DNA from 2 places in the Sphingomonas sp. PAMC 26617 genome. Region 2 is predicted to be linked to the other one. Evidence: predicted binding sites of a transcription regulator. Region 2 holds the regulator's gene; the other holds the start of a gene.

The links. Region 2 encodes LexA, which represses DNA repair genes until DNA is damaged. Its sites were predicted from a motif close to GTTCCNCNCTTGTTCT; they were not measured.
Region 1: a site for LexA is predicted at 10,713-10,728, ahead of RH91_RS20045 (LexA family protein). Genes of this name have one in related genera too.

The regions. Positions count from the first base shown of each region.
Region 1 covers NZ_JH594426.1:281,056-296,055, forward strand. The annotation lists gene RH91_RS19990 (relaxase/mobilization nuclease domain-containing protein) at 1-757, opposite strand, end outside; gene RH91_RS19995 (ribbon-helix-helix protein, CopG family) at 790-1,371, opposite strand; gene RH91_RS20000 (hypothetical protein) at 1,713-2,003, shown strand; gene RH91_RS20005 (DUF4238 domain-containing protein) at 2,025-2,897, opposite strand; gene RH91_RS20010 (hypothetical protein) at 3,007-3,390, opposite strand; gene RH91_RS20015 (AAA family ATPase) at 3,387-4,070, opposite strand; gene RH91_RS22675 (hypothetical protein) at 4,627-4,797, shown strand; gene RH91_RS20025 (TIR domain-containing protein) at 5,342-7,264, shown strand; gene RH91_RS20030 (argonaute/piwi family protein) at 7,261-8,817, shown strand; gene RH91_RS20035 (hypothetical protein) at 8,875-9,843, opposite strand; gene RH91_RS20040 (SOS response-associated peptidase family protein) at 10,002-10,631, opposite strand; gene RH91_RS20045 (LexA family protein) at 10,769-11,206, shown strand; gene RH91_RS20050 (Y-family DNA polymerase) at 11,217-12,479, shown strand; gene RH91_RS20055 (MucR family transcriptional regulator) at 12,976-13,479, opposite strand; gene RH91_RS20060 (hypothetical protein) at 13,963-14,385, shown strand; gene RH91_RS22680 (hypothetical protein) at 14,426-14,569, opposite strand; gene RH91_RS20065 (antitoxin VbhA family protein) at 14,859-15,000, opposite strand, start outside.
Region 2 covers NZ_JH594425.1:3,660,639-3,675,794, forward strand. The annotation lists gene RH91_RS16060 (peptidylprolyl isomerase) at 1-1,745, shown strand, start outside; gene RH91_RS16065 (anthranilate synthase component I) at 1,717-3,252, shown strand; gene RH91_RS16070 (hypothetical protein) at 3,399-3,968, opposite strand; gene RH91_RS16075 (anthranilate synthase component II) at 3,955-4,539, shown strand; gene trpD (anthranilate phosphoribosyltransferase) at 4,536-5,531, shown strand; gene trpC (indole-3-glycerol phosphate synthase TrpC) at 5,528-6,313, shown strand; gene moaC (cyclic pyranopterin monophosphate synthase MoaC) at 6,310-6,777, shown strand; gene RH91_RS22560 (hypothetical protein) at 6,857-7,306, opposite strand; gene RH91_RS16095 (COG4705 family protein) at 7,735-8,526, shown strand; gene RH91_RS16100 (GFA family protein) at 8,696-9,028, shown strand; gene RH91_RS16105 (TonB-dependent receptor) at 9,080-11,407, opposite strand; gene RH91_RS16110 (molybdopterin molybdotransferase MoeA) at 11,691-12,881, shown strand; gene lexA (transcriptional repressor LexA) at 12,938-13,618, shown strand; gene RH91_RS16120 (ComEC/Rec2 family competence protein) at 13,609-15,156, opposite strand, start outside.

The DNA of each region.
Region 1 (15,000 bases), on a different contig from region 2:
GTTTGGGGTCGATACCCCGCGCCCTGGCCGGTGTAGCGTTCGCCTCGATGCCGCGATTGCGGAGTTTCTCGGCGAAGCGTTGGCGCCAGCGGAACAGATCATCGCGGTTGGGATGGAAGCGCCGGCCGTCATGATCGCGGCGTGCAATGGTGAGATGGACGTGCGGGTGATCGCGATCAACGTGGAGCGAAGCGACCCAGGAGCGGTTCGCGAATTCTTCCCTGGCGAAGTCCAGGGCCGCACCTTTGAGACGCTCGGGATCGGTGCCCGTGGGCATCGATAGAATCATGGAAAGCGACGTCGCACCCTTGCGACGTGCATCGCCGTCCATCTCCCAATCGTTCCATTCCTTGGCGAGCAACTGCATCTCACGGCCGTCCCGAAGGATCTCGCCCTCACTCGTTTCGAGACCCAGTTCCTTCTCGTCGCCGTGACCCAGGCGACTGATGTACGCGAAGTTCGCAAGCACATGGCCGCCACCATGCTGTCGTCCTGTGACCCGTACTACCGCCTCAGGAACGCGACGCGACGTGCGCTCCGCAGCCATCACCGCACGGTTGTTCACGCGGGTGTGTGACCCTCCCCCGAACGCGTCCTTCGTCTGACTGCTCGCACGGGATCCCGTCGATGATGCCGGCTTGGGGAACATCGATGCCACGGCCATGCCGAGGATCGTGCCTCCGGCCTTCGGGCCCTTCGCGCTGCCCCCACCCGATCCCATGCGGTACTTCTTGGGCGGCGCGAAAACGCCAGCCATCGAGTCCATCGTACCGGACGAGAACCGGAAACTCACTGGCCCTGCCCTTTATCCCTGCGGGTCCAGTAGCCGATCTCGCCACCAATGGATGAAGCCAGCGAGCGCCGGGCCTCGATTAAAAGCGACCGCAAGTCGCCGCAGGTCTCAAGGAACGTACCCGCGATCCGAGCAATGTCGAGGGAGCTTTCCGGCTGGTTGGCGGCGTTCATCGCGTGGACCGCCTGGTTGATGTTTCGACCGATCGCCAGGACCTGCTTACGCACTTTACCGATCTCGGTCTGAGTGACTGGCGCAAGCCGCAGCAGCGCCGCCTTGTCCCAAAGCTGCCAACGGATTGTGCGCTTGATCCATTCGTTCCGCGTCAGTCGCATCGGTGCAGCAACGGTGTCGATGGCCTCCATCTCACTGCGGTTAAGTCGGACCGTCACCCGGATGTAGTCGTCCGGGTGCCCCCTGCCCTGCACCGGCATGACCGGCACGTCTTGGCTGTCTGGGGAGACCGCCGCAATCGTCAACGCCTTGGTGATCCAGCTACTACGCGTCTGCCCATTCGCCGCGGCGATCCGATCGATCTCTGCGGTAAGGTCATCACTCAGCCGGACCGTAACCTTCATTTCTCAAGCCCCGAGCAGCGGAACGTCATAAACCAAGGGCCGACATTGGTGCCATAAGGCATATCCTGCCATCCCTTCGCTACTATCCTCATCGGTCTTCCAAACCATACCCGCACCCTGCATCTTCTCACAGACGCGGAGCCGGGGCAACTGTCTGCCGTAGGTCCCCTCATCAGAACATCAGCCCTTCTTGGATCGCGTCGATGATCCTCAAATGTGCGCCTTCGACGCGCGCTGTTTGTTTGGGATTTAAGCGATCAGGCTCTATCAAAATCACTAGCAATCTTCGCCGTCCCCCGACATCATGCCAGCTGGTTCAGCCCACTCCAGGAGACAAGCCAATGCCGCGTTCGCCTTCTAAACTAGCCGATCTCCCGACCATTGAAATGCGCAAGAAGGCCCTACTCGCGGAGCTTGCTCAACTCGACGAGCAAGCAAAGGCCGCAGAAATCGCGGCACGCGACGCTGGCCGGCCTATTCTACTCGCTGCCCTGGAGCGCGTAAAAGTCGCCGCGATTGAGAAGTCGGACGCCAAGTCGATCGCATCGGCTATCAACCAGCATGGTGGAGCGGCAGTAGCCTTACACCTAACCTCCATCCCCCAAGCATCCGGGACAAAAGCGGAAGCTTGATCGGCTTATCGACGTTCGCACTCAATTCCGAATAGTGACCGCGACGGATGGGCGTGGCGCGCTTGCAAAATGGCTTTTGATGAACGGAACTTCTCCCTCTTCGGCATAGCCGACAAAGTGCCTGGCATGAGCGACAATCCCTTCATTTACACGATCGACCAAAAACGCCTGGGGCGTATTAAGCACCTCGTAAATGAAAGTGTCCGACGCTGCGGCGATGAAGATGCGCCTCGGTGAAATCGGCATCGCGATATACGAGTTGGGGTGCCCAAGAAACGGTAGGTTCTGAGCCGTGTGCGTGGGCCAGTCCGAGATCATGAAGCGGCGTGAGGTGTCCTTCTCGAGCGAATACCAATTCATGTCTACAAGCGCTTGGTTCAACGCCGGATCATAGATCGCCTCGCGGACCGCTTCCATCTGAAGCGCACTATAGGCGCCATCGGGAAGCGCCTCCGGTGTCGCCATTCCTAACTTGGCCTCGCTGAAGTCCGGATCCTTGAAAGCATCCACGAATTTTCCCAGACCATCAATGTCGGTGGGTGTGCGAAACCAAAGCGATATGACGAAATTCGCCCACCCTAAAACCATGGCGTCGGTCAGCTCTCCGACGCGCCCTGCCACTAAAAGCTGATGGGCATTGGCTGCTCGCTCATCGAGCTTCTTGAAGAAATTATTTTCCATTTGTTGGGCATGCTCCGGCGGCAAGCCCTGGGTGGTATAGAGCAGCGTTCTATAACCGAAGCTTTTCGGGCTGAGGCGTCCCTGTCGAACTATCCCGTCATCACGGGGCCAGCAACACGCTACCTTTCGATCGTCGCCTGCCCACGCGCGCAGAAGGAATTTTGGTATGAAGTGGTGGTCTTGCGAAGGTGCCTGCGGTTTTGATTGCGTCATTGTCACCCGATCTTCGTGCTCTCGGCTAGCCGGCGTCTTTAGCCGGTGCTTGCCTGCTTGGACGCGATCACGTGCGAGGGCGTCGTCAACGTCAGCCCCTTCTAACGGCTCATTCCTGCGGCTGTCGTTCCGTGCCGGCGTCACGCCGTCGTTCGATCAGATCCCGCATGTCCTGGATCGACTGCCAGTATGCCTTGTGACCTTGGGCGTCGGTGTAGTTTTGGAACCACTCCGCCAGTTCTTTGGGCGCGCGGACATAGATGACCTCCATTGGCGTGGCTGGAGGCTTCTGTCGGCGGCGCCCCCTGCCCTTCTGAGTGTCCTCATTCTGACCGCGATCGGTGAAGCCAAGCGCTTCACCCCTTTGCACCGCCTCTCGCTCCTTCGCAGGATCCAGCGCGATTGGTCCTGTCGGGATGCCTTCGAGATCGAGACCCGGCCTCTTAGTATCTTCTCCGCTTGTCCCCGGTTTTTTAAACCCGAAGTTGCTCATGCCTTGTACTCCACTCGCAGTGCTTCGATCACGGCTTCAGCCAAGGCTTGCGCGTTCTCTTTGGCCCTGGGGAGGCCTGATGTTTCGGTCGGACTTAACTCCCGCAGCAACGCACCGAACTCATATATGTCCCGGTAGGCGGCCCGCTCGACCAGGCCCACGCTCAGTGTCGGCAGCCCGGCCTCTTCAATCGCACTGGCAATGCGCTTGGACGTCTTCGTCGCAATCGCTGCGCTGTCTCGGCTACGTACCAACCGATACGGGATTCGGCGGCCAAGCGCTTCGCTTTCTTCCTCGATAAGTGCGACCGCCGTAGCCGCGAGTTCTGCATCAACCGGCGATTGATTGAACGGGATGAGGACCATGTGTGACCTTGCGAGAGCGCGCGACGTCATTCGTGAGGCGGCACCCTCGAGGTCGATGATAACGATGCTGTGCGTCTCAGACAGGCGCTCGATTGTTTGAATCATCTCGCCTTCGGTCGGTCGGGGGACGACTGTGTAAGGGACGCCCTTCCCCGCCTGGGTTCGCTTCGCAGCCCACTTGGCTATGATCGCGTTCGGATCAGCATCGATGACGGCTGTCTTGACTCCGTTCTCGTGGAGCTGGTCCGCGAGCACTAGCGCAAGTGTGGTTTTACCCGCTCCGCCTTTTGGATTGCCGATCGAAATTACGGACATGGAGCCCCCCATCAGAACTGCGCAGTCGCTTGCGTCATTGCTAGCGCATGCGCTTTCGCAGTCAATATCGCTATAGCTTGCTACTATCAAGCGCTTGCGCTCGGCCAATCGCTTGCACTTGCAATTGCGTCAGCCATTGCGCTTGCGCTTGCGCTAGCGCTTTTGCTTGCGCTTGCGCACGCGCTTTTACGGCTGCTTGCGAGTCCGCTTTCGGGAGTGCTATTTGTATGCAAGCAACCTGCTTGCAAGGATGCAAGCAGCGGATCATACTTCTCGTCGAGAGTTCCCCGCGCATCCTCCGAAGCGACGCTTAGGGCATGCCAATCCGCCTTCCGACACTTCTACGCCTGGTGTGCGGAGAACTGCTACCAGCCGTCGCCGGCAATACCTGCGATTGTTGCCGCGTTTCTGACGCTGCTCGCCGAAACCGGATTCGTACCGCAACGGCCGCAGCGGGCGCGGGGAGGGCGGGAGCTTTCGGCGAGACCGCTTGGACGTTCCGCGGCCGGCGTCGATTCGCCCAACCACGGCGGATGCGGCACGGCTGGACACGGCGATGTGCGCGATGCGCCGCGACAAGCGCGACGATCCAGCCGCCAAGAAGCGTCCTGCCGATGGCGACGTGCTGCACGATACGCTGCACACGATCGATGGCGAGGATCTGCGCTCATACCGCGACCGGGCGCGATCGGCGTGGCCGGTGCCTTTCGCCGCCCCGAGCTGGTAGCGATTACGGTTGGCCCTGTGTCTGATGGCACGCGCGGCCTGCTGGTGCAGGGGCCAACATCGAAGACTGACCAAGAGGGCAGGGGCAAAGCGTCGCCATTCCGGATGGTCGTCGGCTCGAGCCAGTTCGCCATTGTCGCGCCTGGTTGGCTAAAGCCGGAATCGAAGAGGGGCCAGTCTTCCGGAAGCTGACACCGCAGGGGCGGATGACAGCCGGACCGATGAGCGCACAAGGTGTGACGCTGATGGCGAAAACTCCCGCGCAAAAGGCAGCCTGAGCCCCCGGATTATTTTCCGGCCACTCGCTTAGAGCCCGGTTCCTCACTGAAGCAGGGCGGTAAAACGCTAATCTGTTCAAGATGCGCGAAGACAGCCGACATACTTCAATCGGCATGGTGGCTGAACATGTCCGCGATCGCGAGCGGTTCTGCGAACGCGCCTGCGAGGGCGTCCTATAATTTGGTCCGCCCTCTGGGCGACGTGGCGGCGGCGCTATCCTTCGGCCAAGGCTTGACGATGGTGGAAAACACCGTCTTCCATGCCCCATGGATTATGATTTTTCTAAGCTATCTCACACCGAGTTTGAAAGCTTAGCCCGTGACCTGATCGGGCGCGCCATTGATGTTCGTCTCGAAGCGTTCACTGAAGGGCCTGACGGCGGAATCGATGGTCGGTACGTGACAGAAAGCGGAGCGCTCATTCTTCAGGTCAAGCATTACCAGCGCTCACCGTTCTCAGCTCTTAAGACGACGATGACCAAAGAGCGGCCATCAATCGACCGCTTGCAGTCAAAACGCTATATCCTCGCGACCTCGGTGCCGCTCACACCAGGCAATAAGACCAGTCTGGCGACGATAATCGGGCCAACGCTGATCTCGCCTGGCGACATCTTCGGTGCAGACGATCTCGCCGCCCTTCTGCGCGAGTTTCCCGAGGTCGAGCGTGCGCATAGCAAGCTTTGGTCGGGTTCCACTACAATGCTGGAGACGGTGGTAACGGATGCCGTCAAAAAGGCATTGGCCAAACCCGGGCTACCCTCGGTGTTGGCACGGCTTCTGCCAACGCCGCCATCGGCGTCCGCCAAGCCCGATGAAGCGCCGGCCCAGCACGACGTCATCTTCTTGCTCAAAGCGAGCCCTACGGATGATGAATTTGCACTATGGCTAGCGCCCAAGCTCGAAGCGGAGGGATACCGCGTCTTTGCCGATATCCTCACCTTGCAGCCTGGCGATCGCTGGCGACGGGAGATCAACGCGGCCTTGCAATATCGCGCCGCAAAAGTCCTCCTGGTGTGTACGAATACGACGCTGGAAGATCCGCATGTCCTAGACGATCTAGAGATTGCGTTCGACGTCGCCAAGGAGCGCGGCGATAAACGCTTCATCGTCCCGCTACGTCTCGAAAGCTTCCGGAAGGTCAAAGGCCTTGGGGATGCCGTTCCCGTAGATTTCGTGCGTGGCTGGGGAGAGGGGCTGGCACTGCTGCTCGATGCCCTCAAGCGGCAAAAGGTCCCGCGTTCTGACGAACGGGTAATCGATCCCAATTGGGAAATCTTCCGCCGACGCGGTGCCATCCCGCTCGTCAACGAACCTGAGCGCCTTACCTCCAACTGGCTGCGTGTCGTCGAAGCGCCAGATGACATCCACTATTACGAGAGCAGCGGCGTGGTGGATCAGGCGACGCTGAAGCGGGCAGTTGCAGCATTCCCGTTCCCTGCTGCTCTGCACGCTGCCGGTTTCCTGTCGTTTGCCAACGAAGCTGAGATCGCAGAGGCGTTGGGGGGGGTAGGGCGGTTCCGAGCGGTACTGTCTATTCCAATCGTGGAGTTTGTCGAACACGGCTCGCGGCGACTTGGGCTGCTTCGTCAACCAGCGTCCAATATCATCAACACAATGTTCAAAGAGGCATGGTTTGGGTTCTGTCGTAAGCGCGGCCTTCTCGAGTACCGTTATTCCGGCAGCATCGGATTTCACGCTTCTCCCGGACTCGCTGCCACAGGCCAGCGGATACCGTGGGGACGGCAAGGAGATCGGCGTTCGTCGATGCTGCGCAATGCGGCCAAGGGATATATTTGGCAGTTTGGCGTCACCGCCCTGCCGACTTTTTGGCCGTTCTGGCACTTCAAACTTAAGTCGAGGGTGCTGTTCGCGGCCGACAACGGCACACCATCTGGCCTAGAAATCGATGACGCTAAGAAAATGCATCGACTTCGACGCAGCGTCTGCAAAGGGTGGCGTAACAAGCAGTGGCACGGCCGCATGCTCGCGTTTTTAGAGCTTCTGTCGGGGGAGTCGGCGTTTATTAGTCTTCCACTTTCCGCCTCGTCGGCGGTCATTATGGAGGCGGCACCTATCCTCTTTTCCTCACCGGTCAGTACGGCCCTACCTGACGTCCTCGATGCCGACGACGAGGAAGCGGATCCGAGCACGCTTGGCCGTCCAGAAACCGAGGAGGAGGTTGAGGCATGAGGTTCCCGGAAGTATTGCTGCGCGTTGAGCATATCCACGAACCCGAACTAGAGTTTGCCGGTGGCCAGCGCAGCCCCCACCCAAAAGACGGGCTATTCCTTTATGGGCCACACGCCAAACCCAAGAAGATCCGCGATATCCGGATCGGGGTAGTCGGCACCCGCGAAGGCATCGCTCACTTCCGTGCGTGGGCGTATAAACTGAGGTCGGTCGTAAGCGTGCCACCACCCGGCAAGGGCGAGAAAGCAGACCGTCTGCATCTCGCTAATTTCCCCGGCATCGACGAGGCCTTCGGTGTCACCTTCGACCCCGATGACGTAAGAACGCTCACCATAACCATCGAAGAGATTGATCGCGCCACGCGCATCGAGAACCTGAACGAGGCCGTCGAGAAAGTTGCTCACCTCTACATCGACCGGGTCAACAAGCACCTTCGTAATGAGGAAAGCAGCGTCGATGTCTGGATGCTGGTGGTGCCCGAGATCGTATATGACCGGTGCCGTCCAGGCTCTAAACGAGTGGGCTTGAAGATGGAGAAAGGGACGTTCTCCAAAAGACAAAAGCTGAAAGTTAGCCTGCCGCTATTAGCCGCTGCCGGCGTGATCGATCAGGCCAACGAGAACATCTTCGAAGACGTTCCGGACTTCCACCGACGGATCAAAGCAGAGTTTCTCAAGATTGCACCTACGCAGCTCATCCGCGAGACGACGATTGCACCGGAAGCCTTTCTCAACAGCGCCGGATATCCGTTACGCAAGACTCAAGACGCCGCTACTATCGCTTGGAACCTGGCCACTGGGCTATATTACAAATCACAGCCCACACCGCCATGGCGGCTAACGTCAGTAAGGCCGGGCGTTTGCTACATAGGGATGGTCTACAAAAGCTTGCCCAATGATCCCCAAGGGCACTCTTGCTGCGCGGCTCAGATGTTTCTCAATGAAGGCGATGGGGTGGTGTTTCGGGGCGCCAACGGGCCTTGGAAGACCGGCGACTACGAATTCCACCTTAAGCGTGACGCTGCAAAGCGGCTGCTGACGATGGTACTCGATACCTACACGGCGACCCACGGAGCACCGCCTCGCGAGTTATTCATCCACGGCCAAACCTACTTCAATGATGAGGAATGGCAGGCGTTCGTCGACGCGGCACCAGCCGAAACTAACGTCATTGGCGTTCGCATCCGCACGACTTTCGGAGACACCAAACTTTTCCGAGATGGCGACTATCCGGTCCTGCGTGGAACGGCGCTGTTGCTCGATCGGCGGACCGCCTACCTCTGGACTAACGGCTATGTCCCTCAGCTCGATACGTACATCGGTCCTGAAACGCCGAATCCCCTTCACATCACGGTCATGAGAAGCAAGGATGCGCAGCCCGATATAATGTCAGTGTTGAACGACATCATGGGTCTAACTAAAATAAATTACAATTCTTGTAACTTTAACGATGGCCTTCCCGTTACGGTTCGGTTTGCGAGGATGGTCGGTGATGTATTAACGATGGGGTCGGCGAAAGGAGAGGAACGCCAACCGTTTAAGTTTTACGTTTGAACGACTGAGACTTGCGAAACGTTAGAACTCGACCGCGCATATCCGCCAGACAGGGCGCTACTCACGCATCACCTTGTCGGAAATGTAGCTGCAGTAACCGCAAAGCCCGGAATCATTGCCATCGAGGTATTCTTGGATGGAGATGCCGTTGGAACAGCGCGCCCATTCAGCGTCGTAATCAAGGCTTTCGTTACAATTGGCACAACTGTCCTCCGTCTCGACATAGGTGTCGCGTTCGCATGCTGGACATTGATAGACCGGGCCCTCCTCGCCGCCTTCCTTAGCGCACGTATAGGCGTCGAAGGCAAAGGCGTTCTCGATCGTCGCTTCGATGATATCGGCTATGTCTGGTGTGGCGAGACAGCTGCGGCATCGAAAATCGACCATCTCCTGAGCGCTGTTCTCGGGATCGAGCTGCTCCAGCAATTCGGATTCGCAGGCGAAACATTTCAGCGTCGCGGCCGCGATGGTTGGCGAATGCCACTGCACTGTGGCCAAAGAGGCCTTCGCGTCCTTTAGCTCATGCTCATAGAGCTCGCGCGTTTCCAGCATAACCGACCAAATGTCACCGAGCAGGACCGCGGGATCTTCTTCCATTTGGCGGAAGAGCGAGGCGGCGACCGGAAAGCCCTTGGCGATCGCCGTCCGCACCGCAGCGTCGGTCTTTTCGGTAAAATGATGCTCCATGTCGTTGCGGATACGGTTGAGATCTTTCAGCGCATTATGGTCGATGACCATGCCGAAATCTTTGAAGCGTCCGGCGATGGTGTTGAAGTCGATCGTTTTTCCGCCGACCGCTTCATAGGCGATGCCCCCATCACCGTCAGGCACGGGCTTGTAACTCGTGCCGATCACATCCTTGGGATCGGCGTCGGGCGCCTTTCTGACCAACGCTTCCTTGGCGAGCAGGAGCACGCCCGCATAGAAGTTCCTGACTGCGGAGACGTCGCGATCGCTGTCCTGCTGGCGATAATCCTCGACCCCCATGCGGATCGACGCGACGGCATTCTCAAACAGCGATGGCATGGGTTCTCTCCGTCGATCGAAATAGGGTGGTTCCGTCGAGCGCGCATCGCAATTCAAAGGTCGCGCGGTGAAGTCAGCTTCACCGTCGGTCCGGCCAATGATTTACGCGCGTGAGGTGGTCTTCCACGGGTGTAGGGCGGCTTGATCCGGACACGGCGTCAGCCCCGGCCGCGCGTCGGGAACACTGGTCCGCGGACGGTCATTTTGGCCGGATCATAGGGGCGCTGAAGCGCCACCACGTCGTCGTAGAACCCGCGTAGCCAAGTATCGACGTCCTCAGGCTCGAGGATCGTTATCACCGCCTTGGGGTGGATCGGTGCGACGAGGCTGTTGGGATCGCATGTGACCATCGTGAAACCATCACCCTCGGCGGTGCGCTGCCAGAAGCCAGCGACCGCGAAGACAGGCTGGTCGGTGACGCTGAACCACATTTCCCCTTTGAGAGGCGGCTTGCCGTCGCCCAGGTCGTGCTTCTCGGGCGTAAACTCCGCAAACTCGGTGAGCGGGATCACGCAGCGATTTTCCGGCTTGGCGGCGAGCCTGCGCCACTGGGGCAGGGCGAGCTGGCGGACGTTCGTCATCGGCCAGGGCGCCTGGCCGCCAAGGACGTCCCAGGTCATCACGTCCCAGAAGCGGTCGCCTTCCTGCTCGCGGACGACGTAGTTTCGGCTTTTCGGCCGCAGCTCCTTCGGGTTGAAGCGATTGTCGCGGGGGCGCTCGCTAAACAACTTCGCGGTTGAACCCCAAAGCGTTTCGGGTTCGCTGGCATATCGGGCTCGGTTGCACATCCGGCCATCCTATGACGGGTCGCCCGGCATCGCCACATACTCAACCCGGGCGATCGAAATCGACGAGCCGAACAATCTTCTGTTCCCAATCTGTTCTCTTGGGCGTTATGAGGGGCCACGAGTTAAGGATTCAGATCATGTTGCTGCCGATCGCGCAGCCGGTCCCGCTCGCCGTAATGGCGCCGAGGCTCCGGCTGAAGCCAATCGGCGTAGCGGGAGCTGGCTTTCCGTCACCCGCCCAGGACTGGGAGGAGGACGCTATCAATCTGGTGGAGCTGCTGCGGCTTAACAGAGCCGCCAGCTTCGTCTTCCGGATCGATGGAACGAGCATGGTAGACGCCGGCATCGGCGATCGCGACGTCGTGGTGGTCGATCGCGATGTCACGCCGCGCAGCGGCCACATCGTGTTCGCTGTGCTTGCTGACGGTTTCGTCTGCCGCCAGCTCGTTCACCGGGCCGGGGTGCCGTACCTCGAGGCGCGCAACAGCCAGCAGAGCTATCCGGAGCAAATCGCCGACGACCAGACGGAAATATGGGGCGTCGTGCGGGCAGCCGTCCGCGACTATCAGCGATAGGCGCGCGCCGATGACACACGCAATCGTCGACGTGAGCAACTTCTACGTCTCGTCGGAGAAGGTCTTTGACCCGAGACTGCGGCGCGTGCCGGTGATCGTGCTGTCGAACAACGACGGCTGTGCGATCGCGCGGAGCGAGGAGGCAAAGGCCCTCCACATCAAGATGGGCGATCCGATCTTCAAGATTCGCGACGTCATCAAACGGCATGGGATCGAGGTCCGATCCTCCAATTACGAACTCTATGCCGACATGAATCGGCGCTTCAATGCGGTGATCGCGGAGCATAGCGACCTGATCGAGATCTACTCGATCGACGAGAGTTTCTACCGCCTGCCGGTGCTGCCCAACGGCCTGGGTGATGTGGTGGCCGCGCATAAGCTGCGCGCGGCAATCCTGCGCCAGACCGGCCTTCCGACGCGGATCGGACTTGGTCCGACGCGCGCATTGTCGAAGGTCGCCAATGCGCTAGCGAAGGCGACCGAGAAGATCTGGGATGGTGTCGTGGACCTCCACGACACCGAGCTGCGCGCGCGTCTCTTTGCCGAGTGGCCGGTCAAGGAGGTGTGGGGGATAGGGTCGGCGCTGGCGGCGCGATTGCACCCGCTCGGAATTCGGACAACGGCCGACCTGGTGGCGATGCCACCCGCATCCGCGCGTGATGTCGGCACGGTCGTTCTCGACCGCCTGGTGCGCGAGCTGAACGGCATCGAGTGCGAAGAGTTCAAGCCGGAGCCGGAAGCAAGCAAGGCGACGGCGGTAACGCGCCAGTTCGGCGCGCCGGTAACGGACCTCGATGAGCTTCGCGAGGCGATGGTCCGGCGCGCGGTGCGCGCGGCCGAGAAGATCCGACACCAGGGACTGGTGGCAACGCGGCTGATCGTGTTCGCGCACGGCTCGCGCTACCGGCCCAATCCGCCCTCGGCCAGCCGGCAGACCCGGATGTCGCCACCCAGCAACGATCCGCGCATCATTGCCGGCTTGGCGGCCAAGATGATGGAGGCGATGTACCAGCCTGGGGGCGTCTATACGAAGTGCGGCGTCCTGCTCGAGGAGCTGCTGCCGCAGGGCGCGGGGCAGGGGGATTTCTTCGCCGTCGAGGATCCGCGTGCCCCCGGGTTGTTGGCGGCTATGGATGGCCTCAACGATCGGTTCGGGCGTGGGACCGTAGGGATCGCAGCCCAGGGGTTCGGCGCGCGCGCGTTCGATACGAAGCGGAGCCAGAAAAGTCCGGCGTGGACGACGCGGATCGGGGAGATACCGATAGCCCGATAGGTGCGGGGGAGGAGCGGGTTCTACGGAAGGAGATTTCCGCTCGGGCGCAACGCCCATCCATCCTGAAACTGGATTTTCAGGAAGGATGGCGTATATGGGGTGTGCGGTTTCATCGAGTCAGATCGGTGTCACTTACCTGAACCCGTCGCGCTGTGAACGCGACGGGTTCAAACTTCCGGGGCTGGCGCTGTCAACAGCGCCGGCCTTTTTCTTGGAAAAGGGGCGAAGGCCCTGTGAGACCTCCGCCCCCCGCTAAGCCGGAATTACTTCCGGCCCAGCGTGACGATCGCGACGACTAGCGAAACACCAGTCAGCACGACCATTGCGGTTTCATACATGGTCAAATCAATATCACCTCCTTTGGGTGACATGATTTGCGGCAGGGGCTGTGAACTCCCCATCGCTGTTACCCGAGAGTAGCATACAGCGAGTGCGCGATTTCGTGCAGTATTCCCGTTCGCGATCGCGTGACCGGACGGTCGCTCGCGATCCTGACTTATGCCGGCGTGGCCACCTTGAGCTTGCGGCGAGGTGTCGGCGCTGGCGACGGTGCCTCTGCCCCTGTCTCTGCCGTCTTGGGTTTCCGTCCAAGGCCGATCTGCTTCGCCATCGCGCGACGTGCCTCGCTGTAGGCCGGCGCTACCATCGGATAATCGGGTTTGAGATTATAGCGGGCGCGGTACTCCTCGGGCGTAAACCCGTTGCTGCTTAGATGCCGGCGTAGGGTTCGGTACGGCTTTCCGTCGATCATCGATATGATCTGGTCGGGCGACGCCAGCGACTTTCGCGCGGTCGTTGCTGGTGGATATTCCGCCTCGGTTGGCGCCTCGGGCCGTTGATTGCCCTCGGCCGGGGCGTCCAGCTTCACAAGGGCCGCGTGCATGGAGGCCAGGAAAGCCGGGACGGCATCAGCTTCGGGTCGGGTATTCGGGTTCGCAAGCCACGCGGCGGTAAGCTCGGCCGCCAACGCGATCCTGTCAGTCTTCTCGTCCATATCCATTTCCCTGTTCGTATTGCGAAGCCGATGCATAAGTCATCCCGCCCCAAGCTGGGCGAGACCGCGGTTCTGGCAAAGCCCGCGGCGCGTGTCGATCAACGCCGGCGAGATTCTGGCAGCCTGCTAGGCGACGCGGTAGATGAGAATCTTTTCAGATACGGCTTGGCGCATCGATGAACAAAAAAAGGCCGCCCAAAGGACGGCCTGGAAGTTTTAGGAGAGGATGCCTGAAAGGCCTCCCTTTGCTGCACCTGCGAACGGACAATCGCAAGTGCAATCGATGGGATGGCAGTTACGCCAGGCAGCTGTTCGATCCGGCAGGATCACGTCAGGGATCATCACCCGAAGGGCTGAGACCCGAAGGGCCTCGGTGGAGCGCAGCGGAAGAGAGCCCGGCGCCGCCCACAGGGCGGGGCGACGCCCGCGTCATAGGTTTTGCGGTTGGGACGGTCCATAAGGCGAGACCATCAAAGGCACGGAGTGAAGGTGGGTAAACCGGACCTTGAAGAAGCCGTTCTGCTCGAAATCGAGACGGGATTGTTGCAACTGCATCAGCGGAGTTCGGGACTAAGCGGTCTCGTGGATACACCGGAGCTGACGTTTGAATATGCGGCTGTCGCATTGCGGGAGCTGATCGTCGATGTTGGAGAAATCTCGCGGCATAACATGCTCCTGGTCGAGGAGATGATCGCCGCGGTTCGAACTTTGCAGCGGGCGCATCAGCGGAGAATGACGCCTCCTGCGAGGACACCATTGCATCAACGGGCGTCGCTGCCGCAGCTCGTCGTGCCTGGTATCGCGGCGCTGATCGGGATTGGCTTCACCGCGTTTCTGATCGGATATGTGCAGGGATTCCCCGAGGGCTGCGCGCGCGGGATCCGCGAGGTGCTGGCGCATCGAGCGGTGTGAGACATGACGAGAGCGGGGCGGCAGCGCCGCCCCGTCTCGGTCACTCTTCCCAGAGCGGCTTGAGCTTGCGGGTCCGCTTGCGAGCGGGCCGGGGTGCCGCGGGCATCCCGTTGATCGCGATCTCCGCTTGAATGCTGGCCAGCTCCGCGAGCCATGTTTGGGTGCGTGCGGTTTGAATGTTCATCTAATCGTCCTTCTGTTCGCTTGAGACAGAGGCGGCTTGACGATCGGGCGTGGTCGGGGTCAGGGACCGCGAAGCGGCCGCGAAGCGGTGCGTGGAGGTGCCGATTTTGTCGTGGACGAAGTGGAGCGCAGCGGAACGCACGGCCGCGTCAAAATTGGAGGCGCCGCGCATCCTTGACGCCGGCCACGCCCGGTCGTCATGCTGGAACGGCGTCGACGACAGAGCCTTTCCGACGGTGGTAGGGCAGGGGGGGCCGCCACACAGCGCACTCCCTTCTGCCTCCGCGCCATCACGGCAAATGGACGGTCTGCGATGCGAGGATTGCGCTGGTGAGCGCTTCGCTGTTGATTTCACCGGCGATGTAGCGGGCATTGAGCTGCTCGATCTCGTCGGAGAGGATGCCGCCCTCGTGGCGGACGTTGCCGCGGGCG
Region 2 (15,156 bases):
ACATGGACGGCTATCGCCAGCAGCAGCCGACGCTCGACATGCAGCAGTTCGTCGCGGGCGGCGGGTTCGACGCGACGCTCGAGCGGCTGATCGATTCGACCGCGTTCCGCCAATATGCCCAAGCGCAAGGCATGGTCGTCAGCAAGCGTGCGGTCGACGGGCTGATCGCCAGCCAGCCGGGCCTCACCGGGCTCGACGGCAAGTTCAGCCAAGAGAAATACGAGCAGGTGCTCCGCCAGATCGGGATGACCGATGCCGAGGTCCGGCTCCAGTCGACCGACCAGGTGCTGACGCGACAGTTGCTGCTCTCGCCGATCCAGGCGAAGCAGGTGCCGGCGGCACTTGCGATGCCGTACGCAGATTTGCTGCTCGAAAAGCGCAGCGGCCAGATCGGGTTCATCCCGGCGGCGGCGCTGCCCGCAGGCCCCGCGCCGAGCGATGCCGAGCTGACCACTTTCTATGCGCGCAACTCGGGCAAATATCGCCTGCCCGAGCGCCGCATCGTCCGTTACGCGACGCTGACCCCGGCCTCGGTTGCCGCACAGGCGACACCGAGCGACGCCGAGATCGCCGCCGCTTACCGCGCGCAATCTCAGAAATACGCCGCTGCCGAGCTTCGCACGATCGTTCAGGTCGTCGTCGGCGATCAGGCCTCGGCCAATACGCTTGCCGCCAAGGTGCGCGGCGGAACGCCGATCGAGCAGGCCGCGCGCGCAGCCGGGCTCGAGCCTGCGACGATCAAGGATACGCAAAAGGCGGCCTTTGCCGGCCAGTCGTCGCCCGAGATCGCCAATGCAGCGTTCGAAGCGAAGGCCGGCGACGTCGTTGGCCCGCTCCGCGCTCCGCTCGGCTTCATCGTCGCCAAGATCGCAACCGTCCGCACCCAGGCCGCAAAGTCGCTCGCCGAGGCAAGCCCCGAACTCAAGGCATCGCTCGCGCCGCAGAAGGTGACCGCGCTGCTGACCGAGAAACGCAACGCGCTCGACGATGCATCGGGCAAGACGAGCTTCGATGGCCTTGTCGCGAAGAACCAGATGGCGGTGCAAACGACCCCGGCGCTTACCGCGAGCGGTCAGAACGTCGACACCCCGACCGTCAAGCCCGATCCCGCTTTGACCCCGATCCTTGCCGCCGCCTATGCCGCGTCGGCGGGTGACCAGCCGCAGACGGTGCCGCTCGGGCAGGACGGAAGCTTTGCCCTCGTGACGCTCGACAAGGTAATCCCCGCCGCTGCCCGTCCGCTCACGGAGATCCGCGATGCCGTCGTGCGCGACTATCAGCTCGACCGTGCGGAACGGTCGGCGCGTGATGTCGCGGCGAAGGTCGTTGCGGCGACCAATGGCGGCACCGCGCTCCCGCAGGCACTGGCCGCAACCGGGCTCAAGCTCCCGCCGCTGCGTCCGGTCACCGGTCCGCGTGCGGCGCTGATCGGCAACCCGCGCCAGGTGCCGCCGCCGCTCGCGCTGATGTTCGCGATGGCGCCCAGGAGCACCAAGCTGCTCGAGGCACCCGACAAGTCGGGCTGGATCATCGTCCATCTCGACACCATCACGCCCGGCAATGCGCAGGGCAACGCGAAGGTGATCGCGGGCACGCAGAGCGATCTCGGCAATGTCGTCGGGCGCGAATATGTCGCGCAATTCGGCAAGGCGGTGCAGAATGCGATCGGGACGTCGCGCAACGCCGCTGCGATCGCGTCGCTCAAGGCCGAACTGCTTGGCGTCGCCAGTGCCAGCCAGCCCTGATCGTGCAGGCGCCGCCGCGGCGCGGGTTGCGCTTGCGGCGGGGCGTCCGGCGTTGCTGTGGCAGCGCCAGATCGCGGACACCGAAACCCCCGTCGCCGCGGCACTCAAGCTGATCGAACCGGGTCGCGGGGATTTTCTGCTCGAATCGGTCGAGGGTGGGGAGACGCGCGGACGGCACAGCCTGATCGGGCTCGCGCCGGATCTGTTGTTCCGCGCGCACGGGTCGGCAGCGGAGATCAACCCTTCGTGGCTGACCGATCGAGCCGCCTTCGAGCCCTGCCCGCAGCCGACGCTCGACGCGCTGCGCGCCTTGGTCGCGACGTGCCGGATGGACGTCCCCGCCGAACTGCCGCGCGCGCTCGCCTGCCTCGTCGGCTATTTCGGCTACGAGACGATCGGTCTGGTCGAACGGCTGCCGCGCCCATCCCGGGATGCGCTCGGCGTGCCCGACATGATCTTCGTGCGGCCGACCGTCATTCTCATCTTCGACCGGTTGGCGGATGCCTTGTTCGTCGTCTCCCCGGTCTGGCCCGATCCCGCGCGCGACCCTGACGCGATCATAGCCGACGCGCTCGATCGGATCGAATCGACCGTAGCCCGGCTCGCGACCGCCCCCCTGCCCGCACCGGTCCGGATCGAAACGCCCGACGAGATCGCACTGACATCGACCCTGCCCGCCGGGCGGTATGCCGAGATGGTCGCGCGTGCGAAGGACTATATCGTCGCTGGCGATATCTTTCAGGTCGTGCTCGCACAGCGCTTCACCGCGCCATTCCCGCTCCCGCCGATCGAACTGTATCGCGCGTTGCGGCGGATTAACCCGTCACCGTTCCTGTATCACCTCGATCTGCCCGGGTTCGCGCTGACCGGGTCGTCGCCCGAGATTCTCGTCCGGGTCCGCGATGGCGAAGTCACGATCCGCCCCATCGCGGGAACCCGCCCGCGCGGCAAGACCGCCGCCGAGGACGAGGCCAACCGCACGAGCCTGCTCGCCGACCCAAAGGAGCGCGCGGAGCATCTCATGCTGCTCGATCTCGGCCGCAACGATGTCGGACGTGTGGCGGAGGCCGGCAGCGTTACCGTCACGGCCAGCTACACGACCGAGTTCTACAGCCATGTGATGCACATCGTGTCGAACGTCGTCGGGCGGCTCGCCCCCGACAAGGACGCGCTTGACGCACTGTTCGCCGGCTTCCCGGCTGGCACGGTTTCGGGCGCGCCGAAGGTCCGCGCGTGCGAGATCATTGCCGAACTCGAGGATGCGGTGCGCGGGCCATATGCGGGCGGCGTCGGCTATTTCTCGCCGGACGGATCGATGGATTCGTGCATCGTGCTGCGAACCGCAGTGGTCAAGGACGGGGTGATGCACGTCCAGGCCGGCGCGGGGATCGTCGCGGACAGCGAGGCCGTCTATGAGCAGCGGGAGTGCGAGGCGAAAGCCGGAGCGTTGCTGGCGGCCGCGCGGGAAGCGGTCGGACGGGCCAGCGAGGCCGGCTTCGGTCAGTAATTCGCCACGCCAGAGCCTGATCCATGGTCGCGAGGTAAAAACGGCTTCCCGCCCCCTTTGAAGCGGGAGTTGGAAGAGATGATGATCTCCCAAGCCGTTGCCCGAGTGTCACCCCGGTGCACCACCGGGGTTCCACACCCGCCAGGTTACGGAACGATCTCGGCTTGCCGCCGCCGTTCTGCACGATCCGCTGCAAACTGTTCCGCGAGGAGCTTCGAGCAGCCCGTCTGCCCGCCCGAACCGACCGGTGAGCAGGTATCCGGCAGGCCCGCTGCCCGACGTCCGGCGTCATCGGCGACGGCAGTGCGGTTAACCCAGCTCTGGTTCTGCGCCGGGATCGGCTTGTCGTCGCGCAATTCCTTCGGGATCCGGTAAGGTTCGCCGACGCGCGCGCAGACGACGATCTCGGCATCGGGATCCGTCGACTTGGGACACGCCTGATTCCCCGTCAGGGTGATCGAACGAATCCGCTGCGGCGGTTTGCCCGACTCGGCTTGCTGCTGCCCCGCGGGAACTTGCGCAAACGCGGCAACGGGCAAGGCGGTCAGCAGCCCCAGCAGGGCAAAGGTGCGCGACATCATCATTTCTCCTGAGGATTCCCTAACGTGCGGGGTGCAAGGTTGATCCATGCTGAACCACGTCCGCCGGGCCGGTAGCAGCGTAATCATTGTGGTATATGTCCAAACACGGTAGCGGCGCGCGATGATCCTCGTCATCGACAATTATGACAGCTTCACCTGGAACCTGGTCCATTATCTGATGGAGTTGGGCGCCGAGGTGAAGGTCGTTCGCAACGATGCGCTGACCGCCGCGGATGCGATGGCGAGCAACGCGCAAGGGTTCCTCATTTCCCCCGGCCCCAAGACGCCGACCGAGGCGGGCGTCTCGCTCGATCTCGTCGCGGCGTGTGCGGAGGCTGGGCGGCCGTTGCTGGGGGTCTGTCTCGGCCATCAGGCGATCGGCCAGCATTTCGGTGGAACGGTCGTCCGTGGCGGGCTGATGCACGGAAAGACCTCGCCGGTGCGACACGACGGCAGCGGCGTGTTCGCCGGCCTCCCCTCGCCGTTCATCGCGACGCGCTATCATTCACTGATCGTCGAGGACATGCCCGATACGCTCATCGCCAACGCGCATGCCGATGACGGATCGGTGATGGGCGTCCGCCACCGCTCGCTGCCGATCCACGGGGTGCAATTTCATCCCGAAAGCATCGCGACCGAACACGGCCATGCGATGCTCGCCAATTTCCTCGCCGACGCGGGCATCACCGCGAAGACGCCGGCATGAGCACGCTCGCCTTGCTCCCCGATCCGACGAGCCCGCTCAGCCGCGAGACGGCGGCGCAGGCGTTCGCCGACCTGCTCGACGGGCATGTTCCCGAAGACGCGATCGCGGCGTTCCTGGTCGGGCTGACCGAACGCGGCGAGACCAGCATCGAGATCGCCGAGGCCGCGCGCGCGTTGCGCAACCGACTGATCCCGATCTTCGCGCCTGCGGGCGCGATCGACGTTTGCGGCACCGGTGGCGACGGGCATCATACGCTCAACGTCTCGACCGCGGTATCGATAGTCGTTGCGAGCACGGGCGTGCCGGTCGCCAAGCACGGCAATCGCGCGGCGTCGTCCAAGGCGGGCGCCGCCGACACGCTAGAGGCGCTCGGGCTCGACATGGACCGTGCGGGCGCGCTCGCCGAGGCAAGCCTGCACGACATCGGCATCGCCTTCCTGTTCGCCGCGAACCATCACCCGGCGATGCGGCGGATTACCCCGATCCGCCAGCGGATCGGACGGCGGACGATCTTCAATTTGATGGGCCCGCTCGCAAATCCTGCTGGGGTCACCCGCCAGCTGATCGGGATCGCTCGGCCCGATTATACCGCGACCTATGCCGCGGCGCTCGAGCAGCTCGGCACCGAGGCGGCGCTGGTCGTTTCAGGCGAGGAAGGGCTCGACGAACTGTCCTGCGCCGGGCCAACCATCGTGGTCGGCGTCGGGCAAGCGGACCTCCCTGGCCGGATCATACCCGAGGACGCCGGACTGCCGCGCCATCCGATCAGCGCGATCGTCGGCGGCGACCCTGTCCATAACGCCGCCGCATTGCGCCGCCTGCTGACCGGCGAAACCGGTGCCTATCGCGATGCCGTGCTGTTCAACGCCGCCGCCGCGCTGATCGTCGCGGGGACCGCGCAGACTCTGTCCGACGGCGTCACACGCGCAACCGAAGCGCTCGATTCGGGCGCCGCCAATACCTTGCTCGATCGCTGGATCGCTTATTCATGACCGATATTCTCAACCGCATTCTCGAAACCAAGCGCGCCGACGTCGCCGCGCGCAAGGCGACGATCCCGATGGCCGAACTCGATGCGCGAATGGCGGCACAGAGCAAACCGCGCGGGTTCCGCGCTGCGCTCGACGCCAAGGCGCTGACGGGACCCGCACTGATCGCCGAGATCAAGAAAGCCAGCCCGTCCAAGGGCCTGATCCGCGAGGATTTCGATCCCCCTGCGCACGCCACCGCTTATGCCGCCGGCGGTGCGGCCTGCCTGTCGGTGCTGACCGACGAGGCGTGGTTCCAGGGGGCGGACTCGTATCTTTCGGCTGCGCGGGGGGCGTGTGACCTTCCCGTGCTGCGCAAGGACTTCATGGTCGATCCGTGGCAAGTGCCCGAGTCGCGCGGGCTTGGCGCGGATGCGATCCTGCTGATCATGGCCGCGCTCGACGATACGCTGCTCGCCGAAATCGAGGCGAGCGCGATCGAATGCGGGATGGACGTGCTGGTCGAGGTTCATTCGCAGGACGAGATGGAGCGCGCGATGAAGCTCAAGTCGCGGCTGATCGGCGTCAACAATCGCGACCTGCGCACTTTCACGGTCGATTTCGCGCGGACCTACGAACTCGTGTCCAAGGCCCCCAAGGGCTGCACCTTCGTTGCCGAAAGTGGGCTGACGACCCGCGCCGACCTCGACGCGATGGCGGAGCACGGCATCCGCTGCTTCCTGATCGGCGAAGCGCTGATGCGGCAGGCGGATGTCGAGGCGGCGACGCGGAGCCTGATCGGATGAGCGGGCTGACGCATCTCGACGCGGCGGGCGCCGCGCACATGGTCGACGTCGGCGGCAAGGATGCGACCCGGCGCGAAGCGGTCGCGCGTGGCCGAATCGACATGGTTCCCGAAGCGGTCCGCGCGATTCGCGACGGCAGCGCGATCAAGGGCGACGTGCTCGCGGTGGCGCGCGTTGCCGGCATCATCGGTGCCAAGAAGACGAGCGACCTGATCCCCTTATGCCACCCGCTCCCGCTCACGCGCGTCGCGATCGATCTTGCGGTGGATGATGCGGGCGTCGTCGCGACCGCGACCGCGGCGACCGAAGGCAAGACCGGAGTCGAAATGGAGGCGCTCACCGCGGTCAGCGTGGCGCTGTTGACCATCTACGACATGGCCAAGGCGATCGACAAAGGCATGACGATCCGGGACATCCAGTTGCTGACCAAGTTCGGCGGTAAGTCGGGCGATTGGGTTCGTTGAAATCCCCGGCTGCGATGGAACGGTCAGAACGCGGTAGCGGACATCAATTTTATTGCGGCACGGTCCGCGCCTGATTCGGTCAAAGGCAGGCGATCCGCCAGGTGTCCAAGACGGCAAAAAACAGGAATATCCCACACGCCAGCGCCGTCAGCGGGACGATTCCAAAGGCATAGAGGCGCGGCGCAGACGCGCGCCCCGGCGCGATGAGGCGACCCTCCTGCGCGTTCTGGACCGCCTCGAACACGACGGGGTATGGGTGGATATACTGGTCGCCGGGAATATAACTGCGCTTGCCGTCCTCGCGCCTTTCCAGGCTGATGACCCGCGAAGTGCTTTTCCCGGATGAGACCCATCGCTCGGCGGCGTTGCCATAATCCGCCCACGCAAATGCTGTCGTCTTTCCGAAGAAACTCGTCGTCCATCCGTCCGGGTGAGCGTCAGGGTATCTGGCCGGATAACACGGTGCAAAAGTCTGAACTCGGCCCAAAGAAATAGTAATAGGAGAAGAGCGAGGAGTAAGACGAGCCACTGGTTCGACGTGTGCTCACCGTGAATGATGCCGTCAACATACGCCGCAGACCCTCCCCCAAAAAGGTAGATGGGAACCGCGACAATCAAGACGGGCGGCAGCGCCTTGGCGCGACTGCTCTGGAACTCGATCGCTGCCAGGGTATCGGTCATGAATGCTACTATGGATCGCAGCCGTTAAATCTTGATGATCGGGAGGATTGGCAACGCCAACCTCGGCTCAAGAGGCGGATAAACGATTTCCGTGCGCCGCAAAACCTTCGCATCAGCGCCTCGGTCTATCGAAACTCCCCATCTGATTCGCAGGTTGCTTCCCGTTCGTTCCCCGTCCGGATCGGGGATCTCCCTTGCCGCGATTGTTCGATCGGGTGATATCGGCGGAAACGGGGTCCACGCTTTAGGCTCGGTGTCGGTCGGAAGGACCTTGCAATGGCGAATGCGATCAAGGTCCCGGCGGTGACGCTCGGGTTCTGGGCAATCAAGATCCTGGCGACGACGCTTGGTGAAACCGGTGGCGATGCCGTCAGCATGAGCTGGCTAGGCGAGACGACCCCGGCTGCGGGAAGCGGCGGTCTGAACGGGTATCTGGTCGGCACCGCGCTGTTCGGAGCGCTGTTGGTGGTCTTGGTGTGGTTGCAGGTCCGGGCGCGCCTCTTTCATCCCTGGCTCTATTGGGCGACGATCATCGCCTCGACCACCGCCGGAACGACGCTGGCGGATTTTGCGACGCGGTCGATCGGGCTGGGATATGTCGGCGGCTCTGTCTTGTTGCTCGCGCTTGTGCTGGCGTCGCTGTTTACGTGGCATCGCGCGATCGGGACCGTCGACGTGAATGCGATCGACACGGCGCGCGCCGAGACTTTCTACTGGATCACCATCACCTTCTCGCAGACGCTCGGCACCGCATTAGGGGATTGGGTCGCTGACGGCGCGTTGGGATATTCCGGCGCGGCAATGGTGTTCGGCGGTGCGCTGATCGCGCTGTGCGTGCTGTACTATGCGACCCGCACGTCGCGCGTTTTACTCTTCTGGGCGGCTTTCATCCTGACCCGCCCGCTTGGCGCTACGGTGGGGGACTTTCTCGACAAGCCGATCGCGAAAGGCGGTTTGGAACTCGACCGCCTGCTGGCGACGATTTGCCTTACCGCCGCGATAGCCCTGCTGATCTTCCTCGTGCCACAACGGTCGGGTGGGCATGACGGCGACGTAAAGACACGGTAGGCCAGGCGAGGATTTCGACCGCCGCCAGGCTTGGCGGGTCTCCGTACAGTTCAAGGATCGCAAGGCGCGGCCCGATGTCGGCGGATTGGCGATCTTCCAGATGCGGATGTTCGGGCAACCGCGCTTGAACGGACTTGCGAACGCTCCAGACCCCAGGGTACACATCGCCATGCGCGTTCAGGGAAGCTGCCATTGCGGTGCCGTCCGGGTCGAGGTGCCTGACGCCCCAGCCTGGGTCGCCGCATGCAACTGCTCGCTCTGCCGCAAGCTTGCGTGGCGCGTGGCCTATTACCCGCCCGAACAGGTCCGCATCTCGGGCGAGACCGTGGCCTATGTGTGGGGGGACCGGATGATCGGGATCCACCATTGCCCGGTTTGCGGCTCCGGAACGCACTGGCAGACGCTCGGCGAGGATTTCGGCAAGATGGGCATCAACGCCCGGCTGCTCGACGGCTTCGATGAGAGCGCCGTGGAAGTCCGCAAGGTCGACAACGCTGACTGAGTCGAACGCCCCGGCCGTTCCCGGTGAAGGAACCGCCGGGGCGCCAGGCCATCAGAACTTGCCGCTGAGCGACACGCCGATGATCCGCGGGTCGTTGAAGACCGCGGCGTTGTAATTCTCGATCACGCCCTTGAGGTTCTTCTCGTTGGTCAGGTTGCGGACGAACACTGCCAGCTCATACTTGTTGTCCGGCGCGACATAGCCCGCCTTGAGGCCCGCCTCGAACGTGCCGTTCGAGTTAAATTCCGCCGTCTTGTAGAGCACGAAGTTGGTATAGCCCTGGACGTTCGCATCGCCCGCGAGGAACAGCGAACCGCCGTTGCCGAGCGGCAGATCGTAGCGTGCGGTCGCATTGAACTGATATTTCGGCGCGTTGGGGAGCGGGTTGCCGTCGATCTGCGCGAAGGTGTTCGCGCCGACGCGGATCGTCGGATCCTGCACCGTGCAGGTGACGACCCCGCCGAGGATGCAGACCTGCGCATAGACGCGCGGATCGTTGATCTCGGTATGGAGCAGGCTGCCACCCAGCCCCAGCGTGAACTGGCGGACCGGGCGCCACGTCAGCTCCGCCTCGCCGCCCCACGCCTTTGCCTTGTCCGCGTTGAACAGCACGCCATTGCCGAACGAATCGTTGCCGTTGAGCTGGATGTCGCTGACTTCGTAATAGAAACCAGTCGCGTTGAAGCGCAGCGTGTTGCCGAACAGGTTCGATTTGAAGCCCGCTTCATACGACATGATCGTTTCGGAATTGGCGGTGGTGAAATCGGCGTTAAACACCGCCGACCGCCCCTGGATCGTCGGCCCGCGGAAGCCGCGTGCGACGCGCGCATAGACGCTGACGTTGGGGTCGATCTGGTACAGCGCACTCGCGTCCCAGCTCGGCTGCGTGTCCGACAGGCGGACGTAGCGACGCCCGGCATAGCTCGACACGCCCGCCGCATTGGCGTTGGCGATCAGCAGACGGGTCGCCTTGGTGTCGTTGGTGACTCGCACGCCGCCGGTCAGCGTCAGCTTGGGGAGGATCTCATAGCTGATCTGGCCGAAGCCCGCGTAGGACGTGTTGAAGTCCCGCAGCAGGACGTAGTTGTTCGGGTTCGGGCGGGTATTGTTGAGATCGGGCTGGATCAGGAAGACGCCGCGCTGGTCGAATTCCGTCAGGTCGCGCTGCTCGAAATACATCCCGCCGATCTGCCACTTGAACCGGCCGGTGCCGTCGTCCGACAAGCGGACTTCCTGCGTCAGCTGGTCGAGATTGCGGATCCGGCCCTGGCTCTCGCCATAGAAACGCGCGCCGGCGAAGTTGGTCGCGGCACCGCCATCGGTGTCGCCGCGGCTATAGCCCGAGGTCGTTTCCCACGCGGTGATCGAGGTCAGCACCACGCCGCCGAAATCGTTCTTGAGGTTGAGCGACGCGCCGTAGGTCTTGTACGCCTGCGGGTTGTTGGCCGCCTCGTCGAGCGCGATCGACGCGCGCGGTTCGGCGCTGACGTCGTTCGAGCCGCGCTTGAGCGCGCCGCGATGGAAGATCGTCGACGTGCCGCTGTAATCGCGCGCATGCGCGGAAAGCAGCCCGGTGAAGCCCGTGTCGGGCGGGGTCAGCATCAACTGGACGCGAACGTCCTTCTCGTCGAACCCGCCGAGCTTGTCCTTGCCGCCGACGGTGCCGTCCGCGCTGACGCCGGTATAGGTGTTGTTGACCCAGTTGTCGCGGTGCTGGAACAGCCCGGAGACGCGGAACGACAGCACGTCCTTGACGATCGGCCCGCCGACGCCTGCATCGATCGTCGCGGTGTTGTAGCTGCCGAACGACGCGGAGGCGCGGCCGTGGAAATCGTTGGTCGGGCGGTTGGTGTCGAACTTGATGATGCCCGCGGTGGTGTTGCGGCCGAACAGCGTGCCCTGCGGCCCGCGCAGCACCTCGACCTGACGGACGTCGAACACCGGGTTGGACTTGAGCACGACATGCTCGAGCACGACGTCGTCCTGGATGATCGACACCGGCTGCGATGCGCCGAGATAGAAATCGATGTTGCCGAGGCCGCGGATGTAGAAGCGCGGGAAGATGCGCCCGGTCGTCGTCTCGGCATAGAGGCCGGGAACACGGTTCGCGAGTTCGAGCGCGTCGCCGCCACCGCTCTGGAAGGCGCGCAGATCGTCCCCACCGACGACGCCGACCGACACCGGCACCTTCTGCAGGTTCTCGCTTCGACGCTCCGCCGTGACCACGATATCGCCGACGCCATCGGCGGCAGCCGATGCCTCGACCGATGCGGGCGCGGCAGCGTCGGGCGTGGTCTGCGCCATGGCCGACGGGACGGCGAGCAGAGCCGAACCGGCGGCGCCGGCAAGCAGCAGCGATTTTGCGATGGTGATCGTCATGTGCGGAGTCCCCCTTGGATTGCTTTGGGAACCGACCGACCCGCTGCGCCGTCCCGCGCCATTTTGGCATCGTGACGGGTGAGTTGCGCCCGGGATCGAAAAGTCCGTTCCCCCGCCGCGCCCGCTAGGGTTGGTTTGTTGCTAATTGATGACATGCTGTTTCGGCATCGAAAGTTGGTTACCGAGCGTGGCTGCAATGTCGCACTTTCGACGCGCGATCCAAGCTCGTGCGCTGGCTGACAGGGGTCGACGCGAGGCGATACGAGGCGATAAGGCAGCCGATATGACCACCCCCGTACCGCTCCTCTCCGTCGAAGAAGCCCAGACCCGTCTGCGCGCGCTCGCTCCGACGATCCCGCTCGAGACCGTTCCGCTCCGCACCGCGAGCGGACGGTGGAGCGCGGCGGACATCCTGGCGCTCCGCACCCAGCCCGCGCGCGACCTGTCCGCAATGGATGGCTATGCGGTACGGTTCGACGATCTCGCGCAGCCGCTGCAGCTCATCGGCGAAAGCGCGGCCGGGCATCCGTTCGACGGCGCGATCGGCCCGAACCAGACCGTCCGGATCTTCACCGGCGCGGCGCTGCCCGGTGGCGCGGATGCGGTGCTCGTCCAGGAGGAAGCGGCGCGCGACGGCGACACCGTCCGCCTTTCGGGGAGCGGCCCGGTTCGTGGCGGCAACATCCGGCGCGCGGGGATCGACTTCTCAAACGGGGACGTCCTGATCTCGACCGGTCAGCGGCTGAGCCCCGCCCGCATCGCACTCGCCGCCAGCGGCGGACACGGCGAAATACGGGTGGCGCGGCGCGTGCGTGTCGCGATCGTGGCGAGCGGGGACGAACTGACGCTGCCGGGCGCTCCGCTCAGCGACCGGACGCTCCCCGAATCGAACGGTGTGATGCTGGCGGCGATGCTCGCCGACCTCCCGGTCGACGTCATCGATCTCGGGATCCTGCCCGATCGGCTCGACACGATCGTCGAGGCTTTCTCGCGGGTCAAGGCGGATATCCTCGTCACCACCGGCGGTGCATCGGTCGGCGATCACGACCTGATCCGTCCCGCGCTCGCAGCAGCGGGGGGCGCGATCGATTTCTGGCGGATCGCCTTGCGGCCGGGCAAGCCGATGCTGGCGGGAAAGATCGACGACATGCTCGTGCTGGGGTTGCCGGGCAATCCGGTGTCTGCGTTTGTGACCGCGGCGATCTTCCTCAAGCCCTTGATCGCGTCGATTTCGGGCGCGCGCGATCCCCGCCCGGTCGCTTACCCGGCAATCCTTGGCGCCCCGCTCAAGGAAAACGACCGGCGGCAGGATTATCTGCGCGCAACCACCCGCGACGGCCGAGTCTATGCCGCCGAACGGCAGGATTCGTCGCTGCTGGCGACCCTCGCCGATGCCGACTGCATGATCATCCGCGCCCCCTTCGCGCCCGCCGCCGCAGCGGGCGACTCGGTGGAAATCCTGCCGATCGCTTGACGCACTGCTTTATGTTCCGTATAGGTTCGTCGTCTGTTCCGACGAAAGGGCCCGGAATGTTAACGCGCAAACAGCATGAGTTGATCTGCTTCATCAACGACCGGCTGGACGAGACCGGGGTTTCGCCCTCGTTCGAGGAAATGAAGGAAGCGCTCGACCTCAAGTCCAAGTCCGGCGTCCACCGCCTGATCAGCGCGCTCGAGGAACGCCAGTTCATCCGCCGCTTGCCCAATCGTGCGCGCGCGCTCGAAGTGCTCAAGATGCCCGAACGCGGCGCCAAGCCGGTTTCCAAGGTCGTGACCCTGCCCGAGGCGTCGCCCGCCAACGTGCGTCCGCTGCCCAACCCCGCGAACGACGTGATCGAGATCCCGCTCCACGGCCGGATCGCGGCAGGCGTTCCGATCGAGGCGTTCGAAGGCGCATCGATGCTCGCGGTGCCGGCCGCGCTGCTCGGCGGCGGCGAGCATTACGCACTCGAAGTTGCGGGGGATTCGATGGTCGAGGCAGGAATCCTCGACGGCGACTACGCATTGATCAAGCGGCAGGAAGTCGCGCGCGATGGCGAGATCGTCGTGGCGCTGATCGACGACAGCGAGGCGACGCTCAAGTTCTTCCGGCGCGAGGGCGCGATGGTCCGGCTCGATCCCGCCAACCGGGCGTATGATCCGCAGCGTTACACCCCGGCGCAGGTCCGGGTGCAGGGCAAGCTCGCCGGATTGCTGCGCCGCTACGACTGATCGGGTGCGGTGCGGGGGTGGCGGAAGCGCCGCCCCGTGCCCCGCGCGGCCTGCGGTAGTGGTTGCGGGACGGTGATCCAGGGATGCTCGTCCCGTGCCCGTCGCACCGTCCGTATGCTCGCGGTCGCCGGGAGCGATAGCACGGACGGGTAGAACGTGATCGCCACCCCGCCGGTCTGCGCGAGCATCGTCCGGTCCAGTCGCAGCCAGCGCGGGTGACACCGCTTGGGCAGCCGTCGCTCGCTGATGACGATGTCAGCGCGCGCGCAGACCTCAACCAGCGTCTGCACCGGGATCGCATACGCGCTGCGGGTCGCGAGCACCTGCCATCGGCGATCGCCGACCAGGCTTGTCGCCATGCACAGATCGCGGCTGCATCGCGCCGATCGCTGGTCCGACCAGAGGACGGGAAGTCCCGTCGTCCCGCCGCCTTGCGCCATCATGTCGGCGGTATAATCCCCGGTCCGGTCCCGCAGCAACGCGACCGCCCCGTCCTTCGTGCGGATCGCGACATGCCGCCCGTCACCGGTCACGAGCAGGTCGGGCGCTGGCGTCGACAACGCCCACACCGCGCCAATCGCCAGCGGCCCGACGCCTAGCCGCCGCCATCGCGTCCGCCACAAGGCGATCCACAGGCCGCCCGCGACCATCAGGCCGAAGGCGCCATCCGGCATCGCCGGCAGCGGCGCGACCGATCCCGGGATCGCCGCCGTCGTCCGCGCGATCCACAGCAACACGTCGAGCGCCAGCCGCGTCGCCCACCACAAGGGCGCGCCTGCGCCGATCAGGTCGAACAGCAAGGCCGCCGCCTCGAGCGGCATGATGACGAACGTCGTCAGCGGGATCGCGCAGATGTTGGCGACCGCGCCGTAAATCCCCGCTTTCTGGAAGTGATAAAGCGAGATCGGCAGCAGCGCGGCCTCGACCATGATCCCGGTCAGCAACAATGACGCCAAACTGCGCGCTACCGAACGCAGGCGGGGCTCTTCCCGCGCAGCGAACTGGGCGCGGATGCGCGGATGCTCGTTGAGCGCGATGATCGACGCCACTGCGGCGAACGAGAGTTGGAAACTCGGGCCGACGAGCGACTCCGGATACAGCAGCAGCACGACGATTGCCCCCGCCGCAACGAGCCGCAGCGTCAACGCCTCGCGCCCGAGCGCCAGCGCGATCAGCACGCACAGCGCGGCGACGCACGACCGGATCGTCGGAACCTCGGCCCCGGTGAGAAGCGTGTAGCCGATCGCGACCAGCGCTCCGGCAGCGCCCGCAACGAGCGGTAGCCGCCAGCGCAAGGCCAGCCACGGCGACAAGGCAAGCAATCGCGAGACGAGGATCATCGTCGCCGCGACGGTCGCGCTGATATGCAGCCCGCTCACCGACAGCAGGTGGGCAAGGCCCGAGCGGCGCATCGCCTCGGTATCGTCGAGCGGGATCGAGCCCTGCTCGCCGGTCGCGAGCGCCGTCGCGATCCCCCCCGCCCCACCGCCGCCTGCGCTCACCTGGATATGGGCGGACAGGCGCTGGCGCAGCGGAAT